DNA from 2 places in the Paenibacillus sp. MDMC362 genome. Region 1 is predicted to be linked to the other one. Evidence: riboswitches for the same ligand, from Rfam matches in the RefSeq annotation. Region 1 holds a riboswitch; the other holds the start of a gene.
What was found. A riboswitch is a leader RNA that binds a small molecule or an ion and turns the genes downstream of it on or off. The one in region 1 is predicted to bind S-adenosylmethionine.

Region 1 (7,754 bases):
GAGACCTGCCAGCACATCGCTGTGCCCGCCTAGGAATTTGGTCGCGCTGTGGATGACGATATCCACGCCGAACTCTATCGGACGCTGGTAATACGGCGTCATGAACGTATTATCCAGCAGAGTAAGCAGGCCATGCTCCTTCGCCCAATCCGTCACCGCGCCAATGTCGGTAATTTTCAGGGTCGGGTTCGAAGGGGTCTCCATATAAACGGCTTTCGTATTCGGTTTGAGGGCTGCCTTCACTTGATCCAGATCGGTCATGTCCACGAAGGTGCTCTCGATGCCCATACGGCTTAAAATGCTGGTCAGAAGGCGGTAGGTTCCGCCGTACACATCCTCCGTCACGATCATATGATCCCCCGCAGAGAGCAGCATGAACGAACTGGAGATCGCAGCCATACCGGAAGCATAAGCGAAACCGCGTACGCCTCCCTCCAAGAGGGCGATATAATCCTCCAGCGCCTGCCGCGTCGGATTGCCGGAACGGCTGTAATCGTGTTGCGGCGGGTTAAAGATGTCTTCATGATGAAACGTCGAGGCTTGGTAGATCGGAACGCTTGAAGCGCCGGTTGCCCGGTCGATTTCCCCGCCGAAATGCAAGAGTTTCGTCTCGAAACGAAGTTCTTCTTCGTGCCCCCGTTTAGCAGCTAACTGTTTGGTTTGCGTTTCCAAGCCGGATGGACCTTTATCGATGCTCATTTTCCCGTACTCCCTTCCACTTCAGCCATGGCTGCGCTCAGTGCAGCATCCAAATCCGCGATCAGGTCATCCGCATGCTCAATGCCGACCGAGAACCGGAGCAAGCGGTCATCCACGCCGATCGCTTCCCGAATCTCAAGCGGGATGTCCGCATGGGTTTGGACGGCAGGGTAGGTCATCAGGGACTCGACGCCCCCCAGGCTTTCTGCGAACGCAATCAGTTTAATGTGCCGCAGCACAGGCTCCACATAGCGGGCGTCCTTCACCTTGAAAGAGAAGATGCCGGTGTTGCCGCTGGATTGGCGATTCTGGATGTCATGTCCCGGATGATCCGGAAGGCCAGGATAATACACCTCGCCGATCGCCGGGTGAGTGGTCAAAAACGTTGCCACTGCGGTTGCATTCGTCTCGTGCCGATCCATGCGCAGCGCTAGCGTCTTCATTCCTCTCATCAGCTGATAGGAATCCGTCGGGCTTAACACTGCGCCGATGGAGTTATGAAGGAACGCCATCTCCTCCGATAGTTCCTTGCCTTTCGTTACGATGATCCCTGCCAGCACATCGTTATGTCCGCCCAAATACTTGGTGGCGCTATGTATAACGATATCCGCCCCAAGCTCGATGGGTCTTTGGAAATACGGAGTCAAAAGCGTATTATCCACGATGCTGATCAGTTGATGGTGCCTTGCCCACGTACAGACGGCTTCAATATCCGTAATCATCATCAGCGGATTGGTCGGCGTTTCGATAAATACAGCCTTCGTGTTGGGCCTTCTTGCCCCTTCCAGCGCAACCAGGTCATTCGTGTCCACGTACGTAGCCGTAACGCCGAACTTGGACATAATCCGCTCCAGCAGCCTATACGTCCCACCATACAGATCCAGCGATACAATCAGATGATCCCCTTGGCCGAACAAAGCAAAAATCGTCTGAAGGGCAGCCATGCCCGAGCTGCAAGCAAAGCCGGCATCGCCGGATTCCAGCTCGGCGCAGGCGTCCTCCAGTACCGACCGGGTCGGGTTTTTCGTACGGGCGTAGTCAAACCCCGTGCTCTGGCCTAATTTGGGATGGCGGTATGCCGTAGCTTGATAAATCGGAAAATTCACGGCTCCGGTTACCGGTTCTTGCACCGAGCCGATCTGTGCCAGCCGGCTCTCTATATTAAAAGGTTTCTTCCCCATCACAAACTCTCCTCCCGTATACTGCTATATTTGCGGACCAATATCGTACGGCGTTTCCTGATATACATAGTAATTGAGCCAATTAGTAAATAATAAGTTTGCATGCGCCCGCCATATGGACGGAGGCGTCCTTGTTGGATCATTATTCGGGTAATAGTTGCGCGGCAGTTCGATGTCCATGCCTTTGGCAACGTCCCGGTCATACTCCCACTTCAGAGAGTCCGCATCATACTCGGAATGCCCTGTGGCAAAAATCTGCTTTCCATCCCGGCTTGATACCAAATAAATGCCTGCTTCCTCGGACTCGGACAGGATGACCAAATCGTCAATGCCTGTAATGTCTTCGCGCCGAACTTCCGTATGTCGGGAATGCGGAACAAAGAACATTTCGTCAAATCCGCGGAGCAGCTTGGTACATGTTTCATTGATCGTATGTGGAAACACGCCGAAGCATTTCTCCTCGAGGCTGTATTTCGGCACGCCGTAATGATAATAAAGCCCGGCCTGCGACGCCCAGCAGATATGGAGCGTGGAGGTCACATGCGTCTTGGTCCATTCAAAAATTTCAGTAAGCTCATCCCAGTAATTCACTTCTTCAAACTCCAACTGCTCAACCGGGGCTCCTGTAATGATCATGCCGTCAAAACGACGGTGTTTCACTTCTTCAAAGGTTTTGTAAAATGATTTCAGATGCTCAGCCGACGTATTCTTCGAAACGTGGGAACTCGGGTGAAGAAGGACAACATCCACCTGGAGCGGGGAGTTACCGATCAAGCGCAGCAGTTGGGTCTCCGTCGTTTCCTTGGTTGGCATCAGGTTCAGAATAGCGATCCGCAATGGGCGGATATCCTGATGAAATGCGTGACTCTCATCCATGACAAAAATGTTTTCTCCAGCCAGAACTTCCTTTGCCGGCAAGGCATCCGGAATTTTAATCGGCATCGTGGCTCACTCCTTCGAGATATGAAATGATACATCCATAAAAAAGCTGTGAGAAAGAGCGTTAGACTGTATAAACGCAAGAAGACCTTTCTCGAAGTAGAGAAAGGTCATCATATACGTATCACAATGCGCCTCTCTCATCTGTCAGACTATACAACGGCTTCGAAGAAGCGTCGTATCTCCTGCAAGAATTAGCACCGTGCGATGTTGCCGCCGGTTGCCGGGTTTCATAGGGCTAGTCCCTCCACCTGCTCTTGATAAGATTTCGCTTTATTCAGTTGTCTTAAATTGTTCGTAATTGATACTTACTTTAAATCATTCCCAATTTTTCGTCAAGAACCTTTTCATAAAGTCCGTCACACTTCACCGAAGGTTTCCATACCCTGTACAAATGGCCCTTGGCTGCACCGGATTTCAACTTGAAAGGTCCTACACCCGGCGTTATACTAGACAAGTGCTGTTTAAAACCGAGTATGAAAGAGGTGACATGGAAGATGGACGGTGACCCGAGCCAGAAACTGGATGCACAAGACGCACAACCGCATAGGATTAAGATCAGCTTACCGGCAGAGGGCGGCGTTATTTTTCATGCGCTTTTTATCGTATTCTAACCTTCCTTGATTATGCCCGTAAACCGGTGGGCTGATATCCTGTGCCTTTACTGCTTAACCAAGCAGCTTGTATTTGACAAAGGAGTGATATCAGATGAAAATCCGGTTGGTCGATTCGGGCGTATTTACCCCTGTTGATGACATCGAAATGACGCTGACACCTCCGGCCAGCGGCTTCTACTGGCTGGATGCGGACGTGGATGATTTAGCGGAACTGCAGCCCCTCTTCTCCCTGCATGATCTTGCGGTTGAGGATTGCCTCAGCGAAGAGGAACAGCGTCCCAAAATTGAAATATACGAGAACCACTATTTTATCGTCGTAAACAGCATCCGGTTTGACGACGAAGAGATTTTCCTTCGGGCATTGAATGTTTTCCTGGGCAGACATTTTATTATTACGGTGACCAAGCAAAAGATTCACGAGCTTCGCACCGTTAAACCGCTTCTCTGGGAGGATGAAGTCAGCACGCCTGACCGCTTCCTCTATCTCTTGATCGACCTCGTGACAGACAACTATTTCTCCGTCGGGGACCGCATCGAGGCGCGGATTGAAAAGCTGGAGGAAGACATTCTGATGCATACCAAAAAATCCCACCTCAGCGAAATCATCGGTCTTCGAAGCGAGATTCTTTGGTTGAAAAAGGTGCTTGGACCGCAGAAGGAAGTTATCAATACGCTAAACAAAAAAGATCTCCGGCTGATCGATGACCAGCTGCAAAAATATTTCAGCGATATCTATGAAAATGCCGTGAAAATTTCCGAAACATTCGAAACCTACCGGGATCTCATGGGGAACCTTCGAGAGGCTTACCAATCCAGTATCGCCAATCGGGCCAATGAAATCATGCGCGTGTTTACCGCCATTACAACGATCTTCATTCCACTGACGCTGATAACGGGCATCTACGGCATGAACTTTGACAATATGCCTGAGCTTCACTGGGAATATTCTTATTATGTAGTTATAGGCGTCATGATTTCTGCCGGTGCTCTCATGTTTTATCTGTTCCGTAAGAAAGACTGGATATGAAAATACCGAAACAATCAGGACGGATCTCCCTGCCGCAAGGGAATCCGTCCTGTTTCCATTACCTGGAATTAGCCTGCGTTCGCTTTACCAGGTTCTTCCCGCCGAAAGCGAATCCTGATCAGGCGCAGCCGCTCATACAGCTTCTCCGTTCCGCCAATCTCTTCTACCTCTCCATTGTGGGCTTGTCCTTCTCCATATACCCGTTGTAATACGGGTTTAAGAAATGTATCGCCCAGCTCCTCAAAAGCCTTCCATACCGTCGCCTGCTCGGTAGCCGTCATCTTATTCAGCTCAATCTCCAGCAGCTGCTCCGTATCATAACCTTCCTTCTCAAGACCTTCCAATTCCTCAACCAAATCTCGACGAGATAACGAAGTGCGTTCTTCCAGCTCGGTCAGCGAAGCTCCCTCGGCTATGCCAAGCAGCATCGTACGGCGAATTCGGAAGCGGTCCAGCTCTTGCTTGTAGCGCTGCTCCTTCTGCTTATACAGCCAGGACAAGAACACCTCTTCCTGCAGCTGCTTATCAACCCAATCCAGTGGAAAGGTTGTGGTCCGCTCGATTTTCGTCGTGATCTCCAGCCACTCCGCCCCATGCTCCGCAGACTTGCTGATCCCGATTCCAGGAAGCTGCAGCAGCTCTTCCTCATTCTGGGGGATGAAGGCGCTAATCATGCGCAGCACCCGATTGCTGGCAATGAAATAAGGTGCTTTTCTTCCGGAGGCCGCCTTTCTTCTGCGCCAGGCACACAGCTCCGTGTACAGCTCCTCCGAGCCATACAGCTCACTATAGCACTGCAGCTTCTGCACACCAAGATTCTTGCCTCCAGTCTCTCCCGGTTCATGGAAGACCCCCTCAACAAGCGGCCGGAACCCCTCTCCAAGCTTCTTCGCTAATTGATGTCGGTACACGCATAATAACTCATTCCACGAACTTCCTTCATACCACTCATCATCGGATACTTCACCGTCCGGTTCCATGTTCCGCCAACCGAGCCGCCATCCTCCCTCTTCCTCACCGATCCAGACTTGAGCAGAACGGAGGTGACCTGACTCATCCGCTCCGCTCATCTGATTCATGAATACAATCTGCATCCCTCGAATACCTCCCGTTTACGCATTCAGCACAGCGATGGAACAACGCAAAAAAGCACCTCTCCTCCGCCGTAGCGACAAAGAAAGGTGCTTCCCGTTCCATACGTTATACTGTTGAATTCATAATACCATAATCTGTAATAAAGTCAACTCACTCTATATAAGAAATAAAGTTAAGCTTGAACGCTCTTGGACTCATCTACTGCCAGCTTGGCCAACGCCAATGCACCGCAGAGACCCGCATTATCGCCGAGCATCGGCGGAACGATGAACTGATCAATTCCTTCATGAAGGCTTGGATGCTGTACATATCCGGCCAGCAGCTCCTGAAGCTTCGTGCGGATCAACGGGAACAACTGCTCCTGCTTCATAACGCCTCCGCCCATCACGATTCGCTGAGGGGACAGAATGAGGACATAATTCATCAGCGCTTGTGCCAGATAATAAGCCTCCATCTCCCAAGCCGGATGATCCGGCGTCAATTCCACACCGGGAACTCCCCACCGTTTGCCAAGAGACGGTCCGGCTGCAAGCCCCTCCAGGCAGTCAGCATGATAAGGACAGGTGCCTTCATACCGGTCTTCCGGATGGCGGCGCACATAAATATGCCCCATCTCCGGATGGGACAATCCGTGGATCAATTCACCAGCTACCACGGCGCCTGCCCCTACTCCCGTTCCGATGGTGATATACAGACAGCTATCCAGTCCCTGGGCAGCGCCCCACGTATATTCTCCAAGAGCCGCTCCGTTTACATCGGTATCAAACCCAATCGGAACATTAAAACGCTCTTCCAATGCTTTGACAATATTGTAATTGCTCCAATGCGGCTTCGGTGTCGTTGTAATGCAGCCATAAGTCGGGCTGCCCTTCACCGGATCAATCGGCCCGAAAGAACCGACTCCGATCGACTCTATATCCTTATCAGCAAAAAAGTTAAACACATTTGCCATGGTTTCTTCAGGGGTTGTTGTCGGAAAGCTCGCTCGCTCCACAACCGTTCCATCCTCCATACCCACGCCGCAAACGAACTTGGTTCCTCCAGCTTCAATTGCTCCAAGTAAACTCATGCTTCTTCCATCCTCTCCACGATGTGCTGTGCCTTGTTCTCTATATAGTTGCTAACAAGCTCTATTCGAAGCATATGTAAACATTATGCTCCCGTCAAGTCTGCCTGCCTCTTTCTTTGCTTCTGCCCGTTCCTGACGCGGCCAGTAACAGCCATGAGAACAAAATAATGACCGCCGTCCACGCCCATGCCAGCCCGCTCTCGCCGTTGCTTACCGCAACGTAAATCGCCGTGGGCAGCGTTTGCGTAACGCCCGGTATATTGCCTGCAACCATCCAGGTTGCCCCAAATTCCCCTAAACCTCTGGCAAAGGCAAGTATGAACGCCGATATTCCCGCTCTGCGAACAAGCGGCAGCGTAATCCAGCGAAGGACCTGCCATTCACCGGCCCCTGCCGATCGCGCCGAATCCTCAAGCTCCGGGTCCACGGACTCAAAGCCTACCCGCATGCTCTGATACACCAGCGGAAACGAGACCACAATAGCCGCTATGACCGCGGCCCCCCAACTAAAAATGATGGGCCTGGCAAACAGCCATTCGGCAGCTGAACCTATCCAGCTGTTTCTGCCCAGCATGACAAGCAGAAGAAAGCCAACCACCGTAGGCGGAAGCACGAGCGGTAGCATCAGCAGCGTTTCTACCGCCGTCTTGCCGACAAACGAGCGCCGGGACATCCAGCGCGCTGCTGCTGATCCCAGTATAAATGCAATGATGCTGGACAGCAGTGATGTTTTTATCGACAGCCATACCGGCATCCAGAACATTTCGGTCGTGGTCACGGCGATGCCTCCGCTACCTCAAATCCAGCCTCCGTGAAGATATCCCTGATCTCGGGATTCCGCATAAATTCGAGGAGCGCCTCGGCCTCCTTCGGATGCTTAGCATTACTAGGAACCGCTGCAGGATATTCGATCGGTTGGTGCTTGTCCGGATCGACCTCAAGCGCAAGCGTCGCCTTGGCGGAACTCTTCAGATCGGTTTTGTACACAAAACCGGCATCCGCATTCCCCGACTCTACATAAGCCAGAACTTGCGTAACGTCCTTGGCATACACCGCCTTGGATTCGACATCATCCCAAAGGCCTTCATTCTGGAGAGCCTCCTTGGCATACTCCCCGGCCGGTACAG
Region 2 (7,754 bases), on a different contig from region 1:
TGACCAATACCGTCAGAAGATGAAGGTGGATAAAGCCAACGTAGATCAATACCTCGACGTTCACCGTACCGCACATAAGCTTGGCATGAAGACGCACACGACCATGCTGTACGGATCGATCGAGAGCCATGAGGACCGGATCCGCCATATGCTGCAAATTCGGGATCTTCAGGATGAAACCGGTGGATTCATGGTATTCATTCCGCTGTCCATGCAGCCGAAGAATAAGAATGCAGGCATCATGCGCCGCAATTCGGCCTACGAGGATTTGAAGACCATTGCCATCAGCCGTCTGATGCTCGATAATATCGACCACATCAAGGCGTACTTCATTAATATCGGGCCGCAATTGACTCAAGTCGCTCTCAGCTTCGGAGCTTCCGATGTCCATGGTACGATCCTGAAAGAACGCATCAGCCATGCTGCAGGAGCCTTGACTCCGGAGGGGCTGACACGCAAAGAGCTCGTCTGGCTCATCCAAGGCGCTGGCCGGATTCCGGTTGAACGCGATACCTTCTACAACGAGATCAAGGTTTACGAATAAGTCTTACCAGCAGGGATTTAAGCAAACGAGAGACGTTCCAAAAAACGGAAAACAGGTTAAAGAGATAATATAGCGTGGGTAAACCTAAGCCGCTTCTAGCGGCGTTTTTCTTGCGAATCGGCGCTCACCTTCTTATCTCTTGAGAAAGGAAGAAATTTATGAAAAAGCTCGTCATTCTCGGCGGAGGCTATGGTGGTCTTGCCCTAATTCAAGAATTATTCAGCAGCTATCTTCCTCCGGACGTGGAGGTCGTGCTCATCGACCGCATGCCGTACCAAGGACTCAAAACCGAATACTACGCGCTGGCAGCAGGCACCGTGGCCGATACCGCCGTTCGTGTTAAATTCCCGGTGTATGACCGCCTCCACATTGTATATGGTGAAGTCACGTCCATCGATCTAGAGAAGAGGCTTGTTAACCTGACCAACAACGATCCCGTGGAATACGATCAACTCGCCATTGCACTGGGATGTACGGACCGATATCATGGCGTTCCGGGCGCTGAAGAATTCACGTTTAGCCTGCAATCTTTCTCCGCATCCCGGGAAACCTATTTGCACCTGAACAACCTCAGACCTTATGGTCAAGTTCATATTATTGGCGGAGGCTTAAGCGGCATCGAACTCGCTGCAGATCTTCGTGAAAGCCGGCCTGACCTTAATATCGCCATTTTGGACCGGGGACAACGGGTACTTTCTTCTTTTCCTAACCGTTTGTCTGCTTATATTCATCGCTGGTTTGAGGAACACCATGTGGATATCCACAGCGGGGTTTCCGTATCCCGAGTTGAGAAAGATGCCGTGTATAATTTGGATGTGCCTATCGCAACCGACCTGGCCGTGTGGACGGCGGGCATCCAGCCCGTAAAGGTCGTACAGGATCTCGATCTGCCAAAAGACCGCAGCGGACGCATTCTGCTGAACGAGTGGTATCAGGTTCCGTCCCATCCGGAAGTGTACGTGATCGGCGACTGCGCCAGCCTACCGTTCGTCCCAAGCGCTCAGGCAGCCGGAGCTCAAGCCGAGCAAGTGGGACATGTCATGAAAGCTTTATGGCGCGATGATACGCCAAAGGTATCTCCGCTGAAGCTCAAGGGAACCCTCGGCTCCCTCGGCAAACATGCAGGCTTTGGACTCATGGGCAGCACATCGGTGCTGGGCCGGGTACCAAGAATATTGAAGAGCGGCGTTCTCTGGAAATCCAAACGTCATTACTAGCAACGAACAGGCTGCAGACTTCCTTACGGAAATGCCAGGTATCCGGCGTCATTTTTCCTCTTCGCTGTCATGAAAGCTTTCCAGCTTGGCTATGACTACGTCAAGCAGCTCTTCAGCCGTGGGGGCCTCGACCCATTCGCCATCCACATAAGCGAAGGGCATCAGGTAGCACTGGCCGCAGCTGGTCAAGCAGCCGTATTCGATGACTTGACAATCGTACTTGGCTTCCAGCGTCTGCAGAACTTTATCCGTTCCGAAATAGGAATTGCTTGTGCAAAACTCAATGATAATGGACATTGTTATTAGACCTGCCTTAAGATTGGCATTTTATTTTGCCGGTTTATGTACTATAATATAGGGAGGAAAGGAGTTGAACAAGATGAGTGAAAACACGCAAACCACTGTATATGATGAAGTGGCTGAAGTGCTTGATAAACTTCGTCCGTTCCTGCAGCGCGACGGCGGTGACGTGGAACTGGTTGACGTTGAAGACGGCATCGTTAAGCTGAAATTGATGGGTGCATGCGGTAGCTGCCCTAGCTCCACCATTACTCTGAAGGCAGGGATTGAACGCGCCCTGGTTGAAGAAGTAGAAGGCATTCAAGAAGTAGTTCAAGTATTCTAAATCTTCTTTAACTATAAAGAGTCTTGGTTTCCCTCGTGGAACCAAGACTCTTTTTTTTGAGATTAAAGAATATATAAGTTTTGAGCGGGTCACAAGCAAACCTTTAACCGCGATGATTTGTTTTATGGGTCCCCGCAAAGGATTAAATGTTTTGAAATAATCATAGAAGCATGGACTCCACGTTGTGGGGTTATTTTAGGTTAATTTAGGTTATTCCGGTTTAATCAACGGACGGATCGGATCCAGCCCGCCGGATATATCCATGATATTGCCGGTAATGAAATCCGACTTATCCAGGCATAAATACTCGATCACCCTGGCGACGTCCTCTCCGCTTCCCGATCGTCCGCGCGGGGTCAGCCCGTCTTGGATGCCCGATACCTCATCGATGGTCTTCTCTTTATTGGCTCCGCGAATATCCCCTGGACAGATCATGTTCACGGTGATTCCATACGGGGCTTCTTCCACTGCAAGCGTCTTCGTAAAGGATACCAGGCCCACTTTAGCGGCAGCGTAGGCTGAACGCTGAGGCCACGCACGGGCTTCTCCCGCATGTCCGAATCCAAAGTGGATGATGCGTCCCCACTTTTTCTCCCGCATGGCAGGCAGAACACGGTGGTCCAGCAGCATGACGCCGGTTAAGTTGCCATTCACCATATGTACGATTTCGTCGCGGCTGTACTCCGAGAACAGACGACGCTCCCGAATGAACGGACCTGCGTTGTTCACCAGGATATCGATGCTTCCCAGCTGCCCCTCCGTCTGATCCACCAATGAATACAGCTCACGTTCGCTGGCGATATCGGCTTTAATCGCAATGGATTTCACGCCAAACCCCTCGATTTCGCGGGAGAGCGCCTCCGCTTCATCCTTGCTGTTTACATAATTTATAGCCAAATGACATCCCTGCCGGGCTAACGACAACGCCGTCATTTTACCCAATCCTGTCGCACTGCCTGTAATCAGCGCCACTTTTCCCTTCAAGGCTTTCCCTCCTCAGATATCCTTCCTTCAGTATAAAAGATTTGATAAGGCCTAACAACTTGCTTCCACCCAACGATCGCCCATCCAGAGGAAAAGTAACAACACCGTCTACCGAGGTGCATATCTTTTAAAAACAGAAAGGACTTATCCGTCAAGACCGATAAAGTCTTGTTGGATAATGCCCTTTCTTAACGTAACAAATATGATAAATTTATGTTCAGCATCCTCGAGCGTTGGTGCTCGAATTAAAATGCCGGAATGACAGCACCTTTGTACTCTTCTTCAATAAAGGTCTTCACATCCTCGGAAGTCAGCGCCTTCGCCAATTTTTGAATGGCGTCGGAGTCTTTGTTGTCCGGACGAGCTACCAGCAGATTGGCGTAAGGGTTCTCTTTGTCTTCGATAAAGAGCGCATCCTTCGTAGGGTCCAATCCCGCTTCAAGCGCGTAGTTCGTGTTGATGACAGCCAGATCCAGCTCATCCAGCATACGCGGCAGCATCGCGGCTTCAACTTCCTTGAACTCCAGGTTCTTCGGATTTTCCACGATATCCTTAGCGGTAGCTTCGAGCTTGGTTTCATCCTGCAGCTTAATGACGCCGTTCTTGGACAACAGGGTCAATGCACGGCCCGCATTCGATGGGTCACTTGGGATCGCCACAACGGCTCCATCCTTCAGTTCATCGGCTGATTTAATCGTTCTGGAGTATGCACCCAGCGGCTCCACATGCACGGCGATCACGGACTCCAGGTCCAGCTTGCGCTCTTTGATTTCATTATCCAGGTAAGGTTTATGCTGGAAGAAATTTGCGTCGATTTCCTTGGAATCCACTTGTGTATTAGGCAGAACATAATCCGTGAATTCCACGATTTCCAGGTTTACGCCTTCTTTTTCAAGTGCCGGTTTGATATGCTCCAAAATTTTGGCGTGCGGTGAAGGCGAAGCCCCTACTTTCAAGGTTACGGTCTCTTGAGCGCCGCCTCCTGTTGTTCCCTCTGGCTCAGCCGCGTTATCCGCAGGCTTGGTGCCGCACGCTGCCAGCACCACCGTAACCAATGTCAAGCTGATCAATGCCAATGTCCATTTTTTCATTCTAAAACTCTCCCTCCGAAAATATATTATGTTTTTATATTGTCTTCCTTGATGCCTTATCCATTCCGTTATTTTCTTGTAAAATGTCGGACCAAGCGATCTCCTGCCATTTGCAGCAGTTGCACCAGCACAATCATTAATACGACGGCCAGGATCATAATCTCGGTCTCATAACGGTAATATCCATACTTGATGGCCAAATCGCCCAACCCGCCGCCGCCGACTTGACCGGACATCGCGGTATACGATACCAGGGTTACAATCGTGATGGTCATTCCGGCCAGAAGGCCCGGACGCGCCTCCGGAAGGAGTACCCTCCATACGATTTGGCTTGTCGAGGAACCCATGGCATGAGCTGCCTCAATCACGCCTTTATCCACTTCATTCAAAGCCGTTTCCACGAGCCTTGCGAAGAATGGAGCAGCGCCGATCACAAGCGGCGGAATGGTTCCCAGCACGCCGTACGAAACACCTACGATCGACTTTGTAATCGGGATCATCGCCACGATCAGGATAATGAACGGAACCGAGCGCAGGATGTTGACAATGAATGACAGGATCGTGTAACCGAAGCGTACCAACCCCGACGTGGATCTTGCGGCCATGTAGAGCAGCACGCCGACCGGCAGTCCGATGATAAAGCTGAACAAGGCCGAAGCCCCCAGCATCCGCAGGGTATCCAAGGTTGCCGTCCATATCTCTTTCCAATCGATCTGGGTAAAATCAAGTCCGAACATCAATGAATCACCTCCACGTCTAGTCCTTGTTCAAGCAGCTTCCGGATCGTATCTTCAATCGCGCGCTCTTCCCCTTCGAAACGGACGATAAGCTGGCCGTACGGCGTTTCTTTGATCGTAGAGATCGTACCCTGCAGAATCGCAAAATTCACGCCCGTCTCATGAACGGTATGGGACAGGATCGATTCGTACGTTTTCGATCCCAGGAACGTGATTTGAACCGCTCTGGAAGGGCCGTTTACCTGACCCTGCATAGCCAGCCGGAGCGCTTGGCCGCTGTCCATCTCCTGACGGATAAATTCCTGGGTTACCTCATGCTTCGGCTTCAGGAACACTTCCGTTACCGGCCCTTGCTCCACGATGCCGCCTTGATGAATGACGGCGACCCGGTCGCATATGCTCTGGATCACATGCATTTCATGGGTAATGAGCACAATCGTCAGATGAAACTTTTGGTTAATGTCCAGCAGCAGGCGCAGAATCGAATCCGTAGTCTGCGGGTCAAGCGCGGAAGTCGCTTCGTCGCACAGCAGCACTTCCGGATCGCTGGCGAGCGCTCTCGCTATGCCCACCCGCTGCTTCTGGCCGCCTGATAACTGAGACGGGTATTTGTCCCGATGCGCCTCGAGGCCGACCAAAGCCAACAACTCGGATACTTTACGTTCCAGTTCGGCCTTCGGCGTCTTGATCAGACGCAGCGGAAACGCAATGTTATCGTACACCGTCGCGGATGACAGCAGGTTAAAGTGCTGAAAAATCATGCCGATTTTGCGGCGTTCCGCCTGAAGCTGCTTCTTGCCGAGCGACGTTAAATTCTTACCGTTCACCCACACCTCGCCCGAGGTGGGACGTTCCAACAAATTGATACAACGGATCAATGTACTTTTACCTGCACCGGAGTGTCCGATCACTCCGAAAATTTCTCCTTTTTCAATCGACAAATCCAATTCGGACAACGCAGTTGTTAAAGTTCCGGCTTTTCCGTACTGCTTCGTCAATTGCTTGAGCTCAATCAATCCGATAATCCTCCTTTTTCCATAGCTTCATATCTATTTACCCAAAAGAAAAGAGCCTCTTTTTGTAGAATCAAAAAGGGCCCTCTTTACGTAAAAGTCAACGCCTTTTCTCATCTGTCAAAACTAAGGGTGTCCCATAGCTTTGAAGGAATTAGCACCATGTCACTCCAAGCGTCATCGCGTTAAGCAATTACACGCTGGAGTCGGTTGCCGGGCTTCATCGGGCCTGTCCCTCCGCCTCTCTCGATAAGAAAACATCGATATGAAATTTTTCCGATTAATTTGATCTGATTTGATAACATTTAATGAATGCAATAGTTAGTATAGATTCTTTTCAGGTTTTTGTCAAAAGGAATTTCATGGCGATTTTGTGCCTAAGTCCTGACTCCATTTTTCGCCCAAAGCTCGTTCGTATATTTATAAGAGGCCGCCAGACTCCGGCATACCATATCAACGCCTTGTTTGAGATCGTCCAGGTGCTGCCCGATATCCTCGAGCTCGATCTTGTCCGACAGCCCTTGATGACGCTGCCACAAATCATCCTGCATCTCGGAATTCATGTAATGGATTTCGGCGTTGCGCCGTTTCCGGAGCGTGTTCAACGGTGTTTTGTAACGATCCTTGATCGCATCCAGCTCTTTGGCCAGCTCCCCGTGGGCCTTCAGGAATTTAAACTGCCGCAGGACCGTAAAATAGGAGAAATGCGCCTTCACCTTGGAGGTATGAAGATCGTACAAATCGTTCAACACCGTCCCCAGCTTGTCAAGGATCGAGAATACGCGGATAAAGCCGTTTTTGTAAAAATACACATACCGTTGATATTCCCCCTGCTCCTGAATCGACATGTCATCGATGTAACCCGATTGGATCGATTGACTGAAATGCCTGGCCGCGTTCCAGCTCTGTTCCAGCTCATCCAGGGAAACGATCAACCCCCGGGTCCAAATCTCAAGCTTGCGAAAATCATGCGTCGGATCCTGGTTTTTCTCCATTTCCTTCTGCAGCAGCCGGGTTGTTTGGACCATCGATTCAATGGCTTCCTCAAGCAGGCCGTTATTCTGCCGGGGCTGTTCCCCAAGTAACATTCGAAGCATGGCGGTACCCCCTTGCGTCATCAAATTAATCTTGGTTATTGGATCGCTATTTGCCAAAATGGTGATTCCACCGCGTTTCAACCGTGTTCACGATATTCTCACGCGGGAATAACCTCATCCGGGTATCCCCGTTTCATTCGTTCATCCATGACCAAAGGATCGTTCTTTATAGGATGCCCCCGAAACGACAAGACAACCCCCATCTCCTTGATATCGGACACGTCTAGCGGATGGCTTGGTTATCATCGGCTCCCCCCTTACTATACAACAAAGCCCTCGAGGCAGGCTCGGGGACTTTGCTAAACGATGTTGCCTGACATTCGATCTTTTTATTTCATGGCTTTTGCTTTTTTCTTATACAATCTTTTCGCGAGGCATGCTTTGATCCGGCCGCATTTCGGCTTTAACCAGCCTGCTGAGCTGCCATACCCTGACACTTAAATAAC

Region 2: linked by a shared signal. The riboswitch ahead of DP091_RS20925 (methionine ABC transporter ATP-binding protein) and the one ahead of metA (homoserine O-acetyltransferase MetA) in region 1 are both predicted to bind S-adenosylmethionine.

What each region holds. Positions count from the first base shown of each region.
Region 1 is NZ_QLYT01000014.1:238,998-246,751, forward strand. It holds gene DP091_RS06820 (aminotransferase class I/II-fold pyridoxal phosphate-dependent enzyme) at 1-699, opposite strand, end outside; gene DP091_RS06825 (PLP-dependent transferase) at 696-1,880, opposite strand; gene metA (homoserine O-acetyltransferase MetA) at 1,905-2,822, opposite strand; SAM riboswitch class I at 2,957-3,086, opposite strand; gene corA (magnesium/cobalt transporter CorA) at 3,528-4,463, shown strand; gene DP091_RS06840 (HRDC domain-containing protein) at 4,532-5,557, opposite strand; gene DP091_RS06845 (ROK family protein) at 5,731-6,627, opposite strand; gene modB (molybdate ABC transporter permease subunit) at 6,722-7,405, opposite strand; gene modA (molybdate ABC transporter substrate-binding protein) at 7,402-7,754, opposite strand, start outside.
Region 2 is NZ_QLYT01000041.1:81,401-89,154, forward strand. It holds gene mqnE (aminofutalosine synthase MqnE) at 1-544, shown strand, start outside; gene DP091_RS20895 (NAD(P)/FAD-dependent oxidoreductase) at 703-1,761, shown strand; gene DP091_RS20900 (YuzB family protein) at 1,810-2,058, opposite strand; gene DP091_RS20905 (NifU family protein) at 2,141-2,386, shown strand; gene DP091_RS20910 (SDR family oxidoreductase) at 2,597-3,370, opposite strand; gene DP091_RS20915 (MetQ/NlpA family ABC transporter substrate-binding protein) at 3,616-4,461, opposite strand; gene DP091_RS20920 (methionine ABC transporter permease) at 4,530-5,198, opposite strand; gene DP091_RS20925 (methionine ABC transporter ATP-binding protein) at 5,198-6,214, opposite strand; SAM riboswitch class I at 6,322-6,467, opposite strand; gene DP091_RS20930 (Cthe_2314 family HEPN domain-containing protein) at 6,589-7,308, opposite strand; gene DP091_RS20935 (COX15/CtaA family protein) at 7,663-7,754, opposite strand, start outside.